Regions from separate parts of the Pseudoalteromonas sp. JC3 genome, predicted to be linked through region 1. Evidence: predicted binding sites of a transcription regulator. Region 1 holds the regulator's gene; each other region holds the start of a gene.

Region 1 (4,450 bases):
GCTCTGTAAGCAAACGAGAGCCGCAGTGACCAGGTGGCTGGGACTGTTTATTAAAAACACAGCACTGTGCAAAATCGTAAGATGACGTATACGGTGTGACACCTGCCCGGTGCCGGAAGGTTAATTGATGGGGTTAGCTTAGGCGAAGCTCTTGATCGAAGCCCCGGTAAACGGCGGCCGTAACTATAACGGTCCTAAGGTAGCGAAATTCCTTGTCGGGTAAGTTCCGACCTGCACGAATGGTGTAACCATGGCCACGCTGTCTCCACCCGAGACTCAGTGAAATTGAAATCGCAGTGAAGATGCTGTGTACCCGCGGCTAGACGGAAAGACCCCGTGAACCTTTACTACAGCTTGGCACTGAACATTGACCCTACATGTGTAGGATAGGTGGGAGGCTTTGAAGCAGGAACGCTAGTTTCTGTGGAGCCGACCTTGAAATACCACCCTTGTAGTGTTGATGTTCTAACTTAGGCCCCTGAATCGGGGTTGAGGACAGTGCCTGGTGGGTAGTTTGACTGGGGCGGTCTCCTCCCAAAGAGTAACGGAGGAGCACGAAGGTTTGCTAAGTACGGTCGGACATCGTACGGTTAGTGTAATGGTAGAAGCAAGCTTAACTGCGAGACAGACACGTCGAGCAGGTACGAAAGTAGGTCATAGTGATCCGGTGGTTCTGAATGGAAGGGCCATCGCTCAACGGATAAAAGGTACTCCGGGGATAACAGGCTGATACCGCCCAAGAGTTCATATCGACGGCGGTGTTTGGCACCTCGATGTCGGCTCATCACATCCTGGGGCTGAAGTCGGTCCCAAGGGTATGGCTGTTCGCCATTTAAAGTGGTACGCGAGCTGGGTTTAGAACGTCGTGAGACAGTTCGGTCCCTATCTGCCGTGGGCGTTTGAGAATTGAGAGGGGCTGCTCCTAGTACGAGAGGACCGGAGTGGACGAACCGCTGGTGTTCGGGTTGTGATGCCAATTGCATTGCCCGGTAGCTACGTTCGGAACTGATAACCGCTGAAAGCATCTAAGCGGGAAGCAGGCCTCGAGATGAGTTCTCACTTTGACTTAGAGTCAACTGAAGGGCCGTTGAAGACTACAACGTTGATAGGCGAGATGTGGAAGTGCTGTGAGGCATTAAGCTAACTCGTACTAATTACCCGAGAGGCTTAACCATACAACGCCAAAGTGGTTTACTAGAATTGTTCCAGACAATTCCTAGCATGACCTCCATCCATGGAGGCCTTAGCTAACAGAAGTTAATAGACTAAAGTAGACAAAAGAATTTAATAGCTTTTTCCCAGATTTACATTGATGAAGGAGACTTCATTGATGAACAGAATTTCCTGGTGACTATAGCGTTTTGGACCCACCTGACCCCATGCCGAACTCAGAAGTGAAACAAAACAGCGTCGATGATAGTGTGGATTACCCATGTGAAAGTAGAACATCGCCAGGGCCAAATAAGAGAAACCCGTTGCAGCAATGCGACGGGTTTTTTGCTGTTTGGGGTAAAGTACTTCCATGTAGCATCTCCCCTTCGCGCGTCCTTGCGCTCACTTCCTCGAACTGCGAAGCGGTGCTTCGGTTTCTCGTCACCCAAACTCAGAAGTGAAACAAAACAGCCGAAGGGTCGGCCCCGGTCAATGATAGTGTGGATCACCCATGTGACTCTCTATTTAAAAAATGAGAACATCCTACTTCGTAGCGAGCCAGGGCTAAATAAGAGGTTGATGAAAAGCGTTCATCCATGAACTTCATCGACATTCGAACATCCATGTACATCAAAACTCGTTGCAGCAATGCGACGGGTTTTTTGCTATGTGTGATTTGAAAATTTCGCGAGGTAAACTCGCTCCTACTCCCACTCCCACCACAGTATCAGCACAGTACAACATTGTGGGAGGTGGTTTACCCGCCGAGGGGTTGCAATGAAGTTCTGGAAAAAACCTCGCGAGGTGAACTCGCTCCTACCACAGTATAGGCACAGTGCAACATGGTGGGAGGTGGTTCACCCACCGATGGCTTGCAATGAAGTTCCGGCAAAAAAACCATGCACATAAAAACCCGTTACAGTAATGCGACGGGTTTTTTGCTGTTTGGGGTATAGAGATTTGAGATATAGAAACCCTCACAAGCCAATCAACACATCGCGAGATAAACTCGCTCCCACAACATGAGCCTGCTGCCATAAAGTAAGCCATTCTGGTAGGAGGCGGTTTACCCGCCGATGGCTTGCAATGAAGTTCCAGCAAAAAACCATGTACATCAAAACCCGTTGCAGTAATGCGAAGGGTTTTTTGCTGTTTGGGATATAGAAAACCTCGCGAGATAAACTCACTCTTACCACAGTATCAGCACAGTGCAAAATGGTAGGAGGTGATTTATCAGCCCTAAAACTTAATAATCCTTATTTCGTAGAGTCGTAGGTTATGCTCTGAAGCTTCTTGTTTAATGCTGATCTAATTAATGCTATCAATAAATACACTTAAAATATGGCGAAGAAAGAAACATTTGCGATTTTTTTTGAGCTGTATATACTTACAGTAAATAAACCACTGTATGGAATACCAGTTAATGCGTCCTCTAACAAAACGACAAGAACAAATCTTTGAATTAATAAAAGTATTCATAAAAGATACAGGCATGCCTCCAACTCGTGCTGAAATAGCTGATGCTTTGGGTTTTAAGAGTGCAAATGCAGCGGAAGAGCACCTGAAAGCGCTTGCGAAAAAGGGAGTTATCGAAATGGTCCCAGGCGCAAGCCGAGGGATTCGACTTGTAGAGGATGAATCAGAACAACTTGGTTTGCCTATTATTGGTCGTGTTGCTGCTGGTGAGCCTATTTTGGCAGAGCAACATGTAGAAAGCCACTGTAATGTAGATGCTAGTTTTTTTAAACCTAATGCTGATTACCTTTTGAGAGTTAATGGTATGAGCATGAAGGATATTGGTATTATAGATGGTGACCTATTGGCTGTTCACAGAACTCAAGTGGCAGAAAATGGGCAAGTGATAGTTGCTCGTGTAGAAGAAGATGTGACTGTTAAACGCCTTGAAAAGAAAGGAAAGAAAGTTTTTTTACATGCTGAGAATGAAGAATTTAAAGCGATTGAAGTAGATCTAGAACATCAAAATTTCTCCATTGAAGGGTTAGCTGTCGGTGTTATCCGAAGTGCAGACTGGATGTAGTTTATGAGAGCGAGCGTAGCGTTAAATATAAAGTTGCGCTTGCTTTAACTATATTTTGTTTAGAAAGTAATAATTAACTTTTCTAACTGTGTGAAAGTTAGATAATTATAGTGACTTTAATCATTTAGTAATATTTTTAGTTTTCTGATCTTTATACACTATTTTTCATCATTCTTCGTTTTACTCCCTATAGTCCCCAGTTTTGATTCTAAAGTCGGTCTTCTCGAAAATCTTGCAATTTGTTTGTTTTTTGACTAATTGGTTAATAGTCGTGCAGTAAGTCTATGTACAAATAGACAATATGACAGTCATCCAATAATAACAAGAGACAACCACGAGTTGTCTTGAAGGAGACGTCAAATGAAAATTTGTCGATTAGTTGTAGCATTCATCGCGGTGCTAATCGCCATGCCCTCACTTGCTAACAGCGCTTATAATATGAGGCAAGGTGTTACAGACATTAGTCATCAAGTGTATGAGCTTCACATGACCATATTTCTAATATGTTGTGTCATTGGAGTGATTGTATTTGGGATTATGTTTTGGGCGCTTATAAAACACAGAAAGTCAAAAGGCGTCGTTGCGGCGCAATTTCATGAAAGCACCAAAGTGGAAATACTTTGGACTGCAATTCCCTTCCTGATACTCATTGGTATGGCAATACCAGCCACAAAAACGCTTATTGCTATGGAAGACACGAGTAAAGCTGATCTGACCATTAAGGTCACAGGCTCTCAGTGGAAATGGCACTATGAGTATATGGGGCATGATGTTGAGTTCTATTCTTTGCTCTCTACTTCGAAAGATGAAATTAGTGATCTTAAAGAAAAAAATGAAAATTACCTGCTTGAAGTTGATAAGCATTTAGTTATTCCTACAGATAGGAAAGTCCGCTTTTTGATGACCTCGGATGATGTCATCCATTCTTGGTGGGTGCCTGATTTTGCGGTGAAGAAGGATGCCAATCCGGGATTTATAAATGAGGCATGGGCAAAGGTAAACGATGAGGGAATTTATAGAGGCCAATGTGCTGAATTATGTGGCAAAGATCATGGCTTTATGCCAATCGTCGTCGAGGCCGTAAGTCCTGATAAATTTGATAGTTGGCTTAACGATGCTAAAGCTGAAAAAGCAAAAGCAGAGGCGGAGTCACAGGCAGTTGCGCAACAAACTCTTTCGAAAGAAGAGTTAATGGAGGTTGGGGAACAAACTTACATGGCTTATTGCGCAGCTTGCCATCAACCAACTGGGCTTGGGCTA
Region 2 (4,450 bases), 1.3 Mb from region 1:
GATATTTGCGATCCATATAATCGAAGCCACATTTATCAACATCGACCATATCCAGCGCCAAGTGTGCAATCTCTTCAGTGATAGAGCCATCACCCTTCACTTCAGCAAAGTCTCTTACCCTGCGTAGTAACCGGTTTGCTATTCGTGGTGTACCGCGCGCTCGACGCGCCACTTCAGTTGCACCCGACTCGCTGATCTCTAGATTTAAATGATGCGCTGAACGAGTCACAATCGAAGACAAATCCGCAACCGAGTAAAACTCCAAGCGCTGCACAATACCAAAACGATCTCTTAATGGTGAGGTTAATGAGCCGGCACGTGTCGTTGCGCCAACCAAAGTAAAAGGCGGTAAATCCAGTTTAATCGAGCGTGCTGCAGGGCCTTCACCAATCATGATGTCCAATTGGTAGTCTTCCATAGCGGGATAGAGAATTTCTTCCACCTGAGGGCTTAAACGATGGATCTCATCAATAAATAACACATCCCCTTCTTCAAGGTTAGTGAGCAATGCGGCCAAGTCTCCCGCTTTTTCAAGCACAGGTCCCGAGGTGGTTTTTATATTAACCTCAAGCTCGTTTGCGACAATGTTCGCAAGCGTGGTTTTACCTAAACCCGGTGGACCAAATATCAGCAAGTGATCTAAGGCTTCCTGTCTTGAACGTGCCGCCGCAATAAAAATTTCCATTTGCTTTTTGACATGCGGCTGACCGGTATAATCATTTAGTAATTTAGGTCTAATCGCCCTATCAACTAAATCTTCATTACCTTGGATCTCAGGTTCAATTAATCTATCTGCTTCAATCATAGTTACATCATCGATTTAAGAGCGTCTTTAATGATACTCTCGGTCGTCATGCCTTCTCTGTTTACGGCTTTTACCGCTTTTTGTGCTTGAACTTGTTTATACCCTAATGCCATTAAGGCTGCAATCGCTTCATCTGCTGGGGTATCACTTACCGTCGGATGCTCTTGCGGCGCAAGTACAGCGGCATCGCTAAACGGTGTGAGTAAGTCATTGCCAAAGTCTTTTAGCTTATCTTTCATTTCAAGCACTAGGCGCTCAGCGGTCTTTTTACCAACTCCTGGGATCTTAACCAAAGTCGTTGCATCGCCATGATTCACGCAGCTAACAAATTGCTCTGCCGACATGCCCGACAAAATTGCAAGTCCGAGCTTTGGACCGACTCCGTTTGCTTTAATTAACGTGCGAAACAATGCACGTGCTATCTTGGTATTAAAACCAAACAGTAACTGCGCATCTTCACGCACCACAAAGTGAGTAAATACGGAAACCGGCTCGCCCACGCTCGGTAATTTATAAAAACAGGTCATTGGCATTTGTACCTCATAACCTATACCTGCAACATCAATTAATATCTCTGGTGGCTGCTTTTCTAACAGTGTTCCGCTTAATTTTCCTATCATCGTTATCTCAACCTTCCTCTTACGGTTTTACGCGCTGCGCCTGCCATTTTTATTAAGTTTTGCCTTGAGTGCGCGTGACAAATCGCCACCGCCAACGCATCTGCTGCATCAGCTTGGGGTGTGCCTGGCAATTTTAATATGCGCTTTACCATTTCCTGTACTTGGGCTTTGTCTGCACCACCGGTACCCGCAACGGCTTGTTTAACTTGCCTTGCCGAATATTCACTCACAACCACTGACTGCATGGTCGCTGCAACAATGGCCGCACCTCGCGCTTGACCAAGTTTTAAGGCTGAGCTTGGATTATGCGCAACGAACACTTGCTCAATCGCAAAGTCGCTCGGCGAAAACTGCTCTATGAGCTGTGTGATCCCTTGATAGATCATTTTTAATCGAGTGGGAAAGTCATGTTCACCAACTTTAATGCAACCGCTCCCCAAATATTGGAACTTTGCACCTTGGTGAGCAATCACACCATAGCCTGTAAATCTTGACCCCGGATCAATTCCTAAAATGACAGCCAAACGCATCGTCTCTTGGTTTTTTGGTTATAATGCCAAAATACTGTATAGATTACCAGTTATAAGCTAGTTCATCTGATCAAAAAAGGCGACCTAAGTCGCCTCTTTTACATCAGGTTGACGAACTTACTCGCCTTCACCTTGCTCTGTTAACTGCTTTTCTATTGAGATAGCAAGCTCTTTTAGCGCATCTGGGTTTGCAGGGCTTGGCGCATCAGTCATCAAGCACGACGCTTGCGTCGTTTTCGGGAACGCAATAACGTCACGGATGTTGTCAGTGCCACACAGTAGCATCACCAAACGGTCAAGACCGAATGCCAAACCTGCGTGCGGAGGCGTGCCATACTTCAGAGCATCAAGTAAGAAACCAAACTTCTCTTGCTGCTCAGACTCTTCAATGCCTAGGATCCTGAACGCAGCCTGTTGCATTTCGTTGTTGTGAATACGAACCGAACCGCCACCGACTTCGTAGCCGTTAAGTACCATATCGTATGCATCAGAAAGTGTACCTGCTGGATTTGCTTCAAGGTCCGCAGCACTTACGCCTTTAGGCGCGGTAAACGGGTGGTGTACCGCGTGTAGGTTACCTTCGTCGTCTTCTTCGAACATCGGGAAGTCAACAACCCAAAGTGGTGCCCACTTAGTTAGATCTGTGATTTCTAAATCAAGACCAATCTTCAGACGTAGCGCGCCCATCGCTTCGTTTACAGTATTACGCTTGTCTGCGCCGAATAGAATAATGTCACCTGTGTTTGCGCCTGTGCGCTCAAGCAGTGCATTGATCACTTCTTCATTCAAGAACTTAGCGATTGGTGACTGTACGCCCTCGATACCCGCATCACGGTCGTTCACTTTCATCCAAGCAAGGCCTTTCGCACCGTAAATACCTACAAACTTAGTATATTCATCGATTTGCTTACGTGAAAGTTGTGCGCCACCTGGTACTGATAGTACTGCAACACGACCTTTTTCGTCATTCGCTGGGCCACTTAGTACTTTAAATTCAACGTCTTTTACGATGTCTGCAACGTCGATAAGCTCAAGCGGGTTACGTAGGTCTGGTTTATCCGAACCATATTTGCTCATCGCTTCGCTGTATGGCATCACAGGGAACTCACCCAAATCAACGTCTAGGAAAGACTGCCACATTTCACGGATCATTTTTTCTGTCACGCCACGAACTTGGTCTGAGCTCATAAATGACGTTTCGATATCGATCTGAGTGAACTCTGGCTGGCGATCGGCACGTAAGTCTTCATCACGGAAACACTTTACGATTTGATAGTAGCGGTCAAAACCAGACATCATTAGTAGCTGCTTAAATAGCTGCGGCGACTGCGGTAGCGCATAGAAACTGCCTTTGTGGACACGACTTGGTACTAGATAGTCGCGTGCACCTTCAGGTGTCGCTTTCGTTAGTACTGGCGTTTCAATGTCTAAGAATGCATTTTCATCCAAGAAACGACGCACGAAGCTACTCGCTTTAGCACGCATTTTAATGCGATCGCTCATTTCTAGACGACGTAGGTCTAAATAACGGTACTTTAGACGACGCTCTTCAGAGTTTTGCTGATTGAAGTCAAGCGGTAATGGTTCTGAACGGTTGATAATGGTTAAGCCAGTGCCTAAGATCTCAACTTCACCGGTTGCCATGTCTTTGTTTACTTGGCTTTCAGGACGCGCACGGACAACACCTTTGATCTGAACACAGAACTCTTGGCGCAACGTATTCGCTTTATCCATTAAGCCTTCCACTTCAGGATCGAATACCACTTGCACAAGCCCTTCTCTATCTCTTAAATCGACAAAGATTAGGCCGCCAAGGTCACGACGTTTATTGATCCAACCACATAGTTCAACTTCCTGATCTACATGGCTCTTATTTAGTTTTCCGCAGTATATAGAGCGCATAAAATTCCTGTCAGTCCAGTTTGCTCTTACGACTAATCACTTCTCACCACACAATATGAATTCACAGTATTGGTAAGCCAGTCGCTAAGACTCATTTTCAATAACCGCCAATTATATAAAAATACGCTGCATTGTCATCCTCAATCTAAGGATCTGATACACTATTCACACATTTAATCGTTGTTTTGATCACTATGTTGTATCTGGGTTGCCCACAATGGAGTAGCGCACACTGGAAAGGTCGAGTATTTTCCAGCCATTGTAGTGCCACAAATATGCTCAAAGAGTATGGCCAAATTTTTAATAGCGTTGAAGGCAATACGACTTTTTATGCCGATCCAAATCCGCAGACCGTATTAAAATGGCTAGAACAAGTGCCCGATGACTTTCGCTTTACGTTTAAAATTCCTAAGCGTTTTAGTCATGAAATGGCACTTAGCCACTGCCAAGATGAATTATTGGCTTGGTGTAAAAACATGGCGCCGCTGTTTCCTAAATTAGGCGTGTTAATGCTGCAATTACCTGCGCAGTTTGCGCCTGAACATATAAATAAAATGCGACAATTTTTATCTTGGTTGCCCAAAGCGCTAACT
Region 3 (4,450 bases), 520 kb from region 1:
CTCAATAGACGAATTATTCTGTGATTAGTTGCGCCGATATGTGTTTCAGTAAAGTTAATTCACGCAAAATGGACATCCCTTTGTTATTTGCATCAGCAAGTTTAGCTTCATTGTGGGCTATGGCTTGATTTATGTTAATCCACAAAGGTTTCATACCATTAGCAAGTTCGTAATTCTCCATGGTTGGCAGATCAAATTTGCCACAGATCTCACAAACGTAGCAATAAGAAATAATATGTACATTATCATGATCTGGTTTATACCAAGGACGATACTCTTCATAGCGACCAAAAGGAGTGAGACCTGTAATGGATACTGCACCAGTTTCTTCTTTTAGCTCGCGCTCTAATGCTGCTTCTAAGCTTTCCCCCTCGTTAACGCCACCACCTGGTAAGGTGTAATCGTCATAACGTTTGGTGTAAAGCATAAGAATGTCGTTGCCTCTAAGGACTATGGCGCGAGTGGTCTCTCTAGTAAAGCAGCTGCCTTGAAGCGGAATGACTGGGGTGTTGTTTAAGCTTTGCATGGGGGTTTTAACTTCAATTTAGGTAACAAGAATGGGTTTACAAAACGATACGCCTGCGTAAAAGCGGCGTATCGCGAATGAAGATATTAAAACGGAGCAGGGTACGCTTTAAATACAGTATCAATCTCGGCTAAAGACTCTGCACATAGCGGTTGTTCAAACGCTTGAATATTTTCTTTAAGCTGTGCCATGATTGTCGCGCCGATAATAGTTGAAGTCACGCCATCGACTTGGTTGCACCAAGCTAGCGCCAGTTGCGCTGCAGTCATATTAAATTCTTTGGCGATTTCTAAATATTTTGCAACGGCTTCTTGTGCTAGTTGCGTATCTCTAAATAAGCCTTGTCTTTGCACTAAGGTAAAGCGGCTGCCTTCAGGTCTTGCACCCCCTAAATATTTACCGCTCAACATCCCACCAGCCAGCGGCGACCAAGGTAAATAGGCAACATCTTCGTTTACGCAACTCTCAATCAAGTAAGGCCAATCTTTGGCATGTAGCAAGCTAAACTCATTTTGAATTGAAACCGGCTTAGGTAGGTTGTGTTGCATTGCCAAATTAAGGTAAGTGTGAATGCCCCAAGGCGTATCATCAGAAAGGCCCCAATGGCGAATTTTACCCGCTTGAATACAGCTCGCTAAGCCTTCTAAAATATCTAGCATACCAGCGCGTTCTTCCTCGCGGTCAAGCGCACTCAAAGGCACCATGCCAGGCCATTGTTTACCAAAATGCGGTGAAGTACGGTTTGGCCAATGTAGTTGGTAGAGGTCGATATAGTCGGTATTCAGGCGCGCTAAAGAATCGTCCACCGCTTGGATCACAGATTGTCCCGTAATAGCACCGCCTTCACGGATCCAAGGTAATCCGCTGCCTGCAATCTTGGTTGCAAGCACGAGCTTTTCGCGCTTTTCTTGGTGCCGCTTTAGCCAATTGCCAATGATGGCTTCGGTTTTACCATAGGTTTCAGGTGAGGGAGGGACCGCATACATTTCAGCGGTATCAATGAAGTTAATACCACGGCTTAGTGCATAATTGATTTGCTCGTCGGCATCATGCTGGTTGTTTTGTACGCCCCAAGTCATGCTTCCTAAACAAATGCGCGAAACTTCTAATGGGCTACTACCAAGTCGTGAGTACTTCATGCAGGCTCCTGATTGATTGCTGAATGGTTAAATATAGCCAAAGTAACGGATTTAGTACTTTGAACTGTATTGATATTGTTAGCATTATCTCTGTTTTGCAGTGCAACTTGCAACAGACATCAACACAAGTATAGCCCAGAACACTAAGGCCTATGTTCAAGATTGCAACAGTTGGAAAATTAGCACATAATAAACACTGTTTATTTAGACAGTGTTTTAACGTGCGTAAATTTATTCATATTGATATGGACGCGTTCTATGCATCGGTAGAAATGCGCGATAACCCCGAGCTTGCAAAGGTGCCGATGGCGATTGGTGGGCAGAGTCATCGTGGGGTGCTATCCACGGCTAACTATATTGCTCGGCAATATGGCGTGCGATCGGCCATGTCGAATTATCAAGCGAAAAAACTCTGCCCTCAGCTGGTGATTGTACCGGGGAGAATGGAGGTCTATAAGGCAATATCGCAACAAATTCGCGCTATTTTTACCCGCTATACTGAGCTAATTGAGCCACTGTCTTTGGATGAAGCCTATCTAGACGTCACTGAGTGTCAGCAATGTAATGGCAGTGCAACGCTTATCGCCGAGCAGATACGAGCGGATATAGTTGCAGAGACGGGCCTTACAGCTTCGGCGGGAATTGCGCCAATCAAGTTTTTAGCCAAAATTGCCAGCGATGAAAACAAGCCCAATGGTCAGTGTGTGATCCCGCCTCACCAAGTGAGCGCTTTTATTGATGTGTTACCTCTTAAAAAAATTCCAGGTGTAGGTAAAGTGACTCAACAGCGTTTGCTAGCCATGGGACTTGAGTATGGCCGAGATATTAAGGCACTGTCTGAAACTCAGTTACGCCAGTCATTTGGCAAGTTTGGCGCTGTATTATGGCGGCGTTGTCAAGGTATTGATGAGCGCCGAGTTGAGACCGATAGAGTGCGTAAATCGATAGGCGTTGAAACCACATTTGCAGAAGACACGCTCGACCTTGATACCTTAAAACAAGTCATAAAAGAAAAGTTGTTACCTGAATTGACTCGCCGAGCACAGCCTTATTTACAGCGTGGCTTTAATAAGCTTGGCGTTAAAGTGAAGTTTTACGATTTCACCCAAACCACCAAAGAATGCCAATACCAGCATATTGATTTGCCCGTTTTCGAAGAGCTATTGATTGAAGCAATGTCACGGCAAAAGTTTAAACCTGTGCGCCTCGTGGGCTTGCACTTAGGGCTAAATGAAAAGTCTAACACACAAGCTCAACTGGGACTTTTTGATGGCTAATTCAGACCTACCTAGACTAAAAGATAACTGCAATTAGTTTATTTTGTGCTAGCTTCGAAGTTGTCGTGCAACAAACTAATCACGCGAACTGCGTGTAATTAAAACAACAACAAGAGGTAAGCATTATGCAATCCATAATGATCGTACTCTTCGGCATCATAGGGATGTTATTTGGATGGTTTGTCTATTCCAAATTTATTGCTGAAAAAATATTTAAAATGGATGACAACTTTGTCACGCCGGCTCATGAGCTTGAGGATGGCGTGGACTATGTTCCCACTAACAAAGTGGTATTGTGGGGGCATCACTTTACTTCAGTCGCAGGTGCTGCACCAATTGTAGGTCCAGCCATCGCTGTTTATTGGGGTTGGGTGCCAGCTGTGCTTTGGGTTGTATTCGGTACCATATTCTTTGCGGGTGTCCACGATATGGGCGCGCTGTGGGCAAGTGCTCGCCATAAAGGCAAGTCGATGGGCGCGTTGTCTGAAAGCGTGATTGGCAAGCGCACGCGTTCATTGTTTATGATAGTGGTCTTTCTTGTACTGCTCATGGTAAATGCCGTGTTCGGCGTGGTGATAGCAAACTCCTTCGTAGGTAACCCAAATGCGGTATTTCCCGCTTGGTCAGCTATCGTCGTGGCGCTTATCATCGGCCAATTACTGAAACGCAAAGTGCCGCTAGTACCACTCTGTATTATCGGGGTTATTGTGCTCTACGCGACCATTTATATGGGCAGTAGTATGCCGATTACCTTACCAACCGAAATGTTTGGTCTAAGCGACAAAGCCAATTGGATAATCATTCTGTTTATATATGCTGCCGTGGCGTCATTGTTACCGGTTTGGATGCTATTACAACCTCGTGACTTTATTAATGGCATGCAGCTGTTAGTGGGATTGATCCTGCTTTATGGTGCAGTATTTGTGGTGATGCCAGATATCACCGCGCCTGCGTTTAATACCCAAACGGTAGAAAATACCCCAAGTATCATACCCCTGCTATTCGTGACTATTGCTTGTGGTGCGGTATCTGGTTTCCACGGTATTGTTTCGTCGGGAACGAGTTCTAAACAACTAGACAAAGAAAAAGACGGTCGTTTTGTCGGCTACTTAGGAGCAGTTGGTGAAGGCTCACTTGCACTTATTACGTTGGTCGCCGTGAGTGGCGTGATGCTTGCTGTATCACCTGAAGAGTGGCACGAAATTTATAGTCATCTTGGTGCAGGCAGTGTATCAGCCTTTATTAACGGTGGCTCAAATCTTATCAGTACAGGCTGGGGACTACCAGTCGAGATCGCATCAACTTTACTTGCCGTTATGGTTGTACTTTTTGCAGGCACTACCATGGATTCTGGCGTCAGACTTCAGCGTTATATTATTCAAGAGTGGGGTGAGATCTATAACATCAAGTTCCTGAACAACGGTATCTTCGCGACTTTGTTGGCCGTTGCATGTTGTTTGCTACTCGCCTTTGGCGCTGGTGGCGCATCGGGTAGTGGTGGTATGGTG

What was found. Region 1 encodes LexA, which represses DNA repair genes until DNA is damaged. Its sites were predicted from a motif close to TACTGTATNNNNATACAGTA; they were not measured.
Region 2: the regulator LexA is predicted to act here: its motif matches at 1,988-2,007, upstream of ruvC (crossover junction endodeoxyribonuclease RuvC).
Region 3: the regulator LexA is predicted to act here: its motif matches at 1,860-1,879, upstream of dinB (DNA polymerase IV).

Annotation. Positions count from the first base shown of each region.
Region 1 covers NZ_CP127855.1:3,996,997-4,001,446, reverse strand. Annotated here, with positions in the region: rRNA gene QSH61_RS17465 (23S ribosomal RNA) at 1-1,175, shown strand, start outside; rRNA gene rrf (5S ribosomal RNA) at 1,344-1,457, shown strand; gene lexA (transcriptional repressor LexA) at 2,576-3,190, shown strand; gene coxB (cytochrome c oxidase subunit II) at 3,551-4,450, shown strand, end outside.
Region 2 covers NZ_CP127855.1:2,715,174-2,719,623, forward strand. Annotated here, with positions in the region: gene ruvB (Holliday junction branch migration DNA helicase RuvB) at 1-805, opposite strand, end outside; gene ruvA (Holliday junction branch migration protein RuvA) at 808-1,425, opposite strand; gene ruvC (crossover junction endodeoxyribonuclease RuvC) at 1,428-1,949, opposite strand; gene aspS (aspartate--tRNA ligase) at 2,073-3,857, opposite strand; gene QSH61_RS11445 (DUF72 domain-containing protein) at 4,052-4,450, shown strand, end outside.
Region 3 covers NZ_CP127855.1:3,481,432-3,485,881, reverse strand. Annotated here, with positions in the region: gene QSH61_RS15075 (NUDIX hydrolase) at 14-526, opposite strand; gene QSH61_RS15070 (aldo/keto reductase) at 613-1,665, opposite strand; gene dinB (DNA polymerase IV) at 1,887-2,942, shown strand; gene QSH61_RS15060 (carbon starvation CstA family protein) at 3,068-4,450, shown strand, end outside.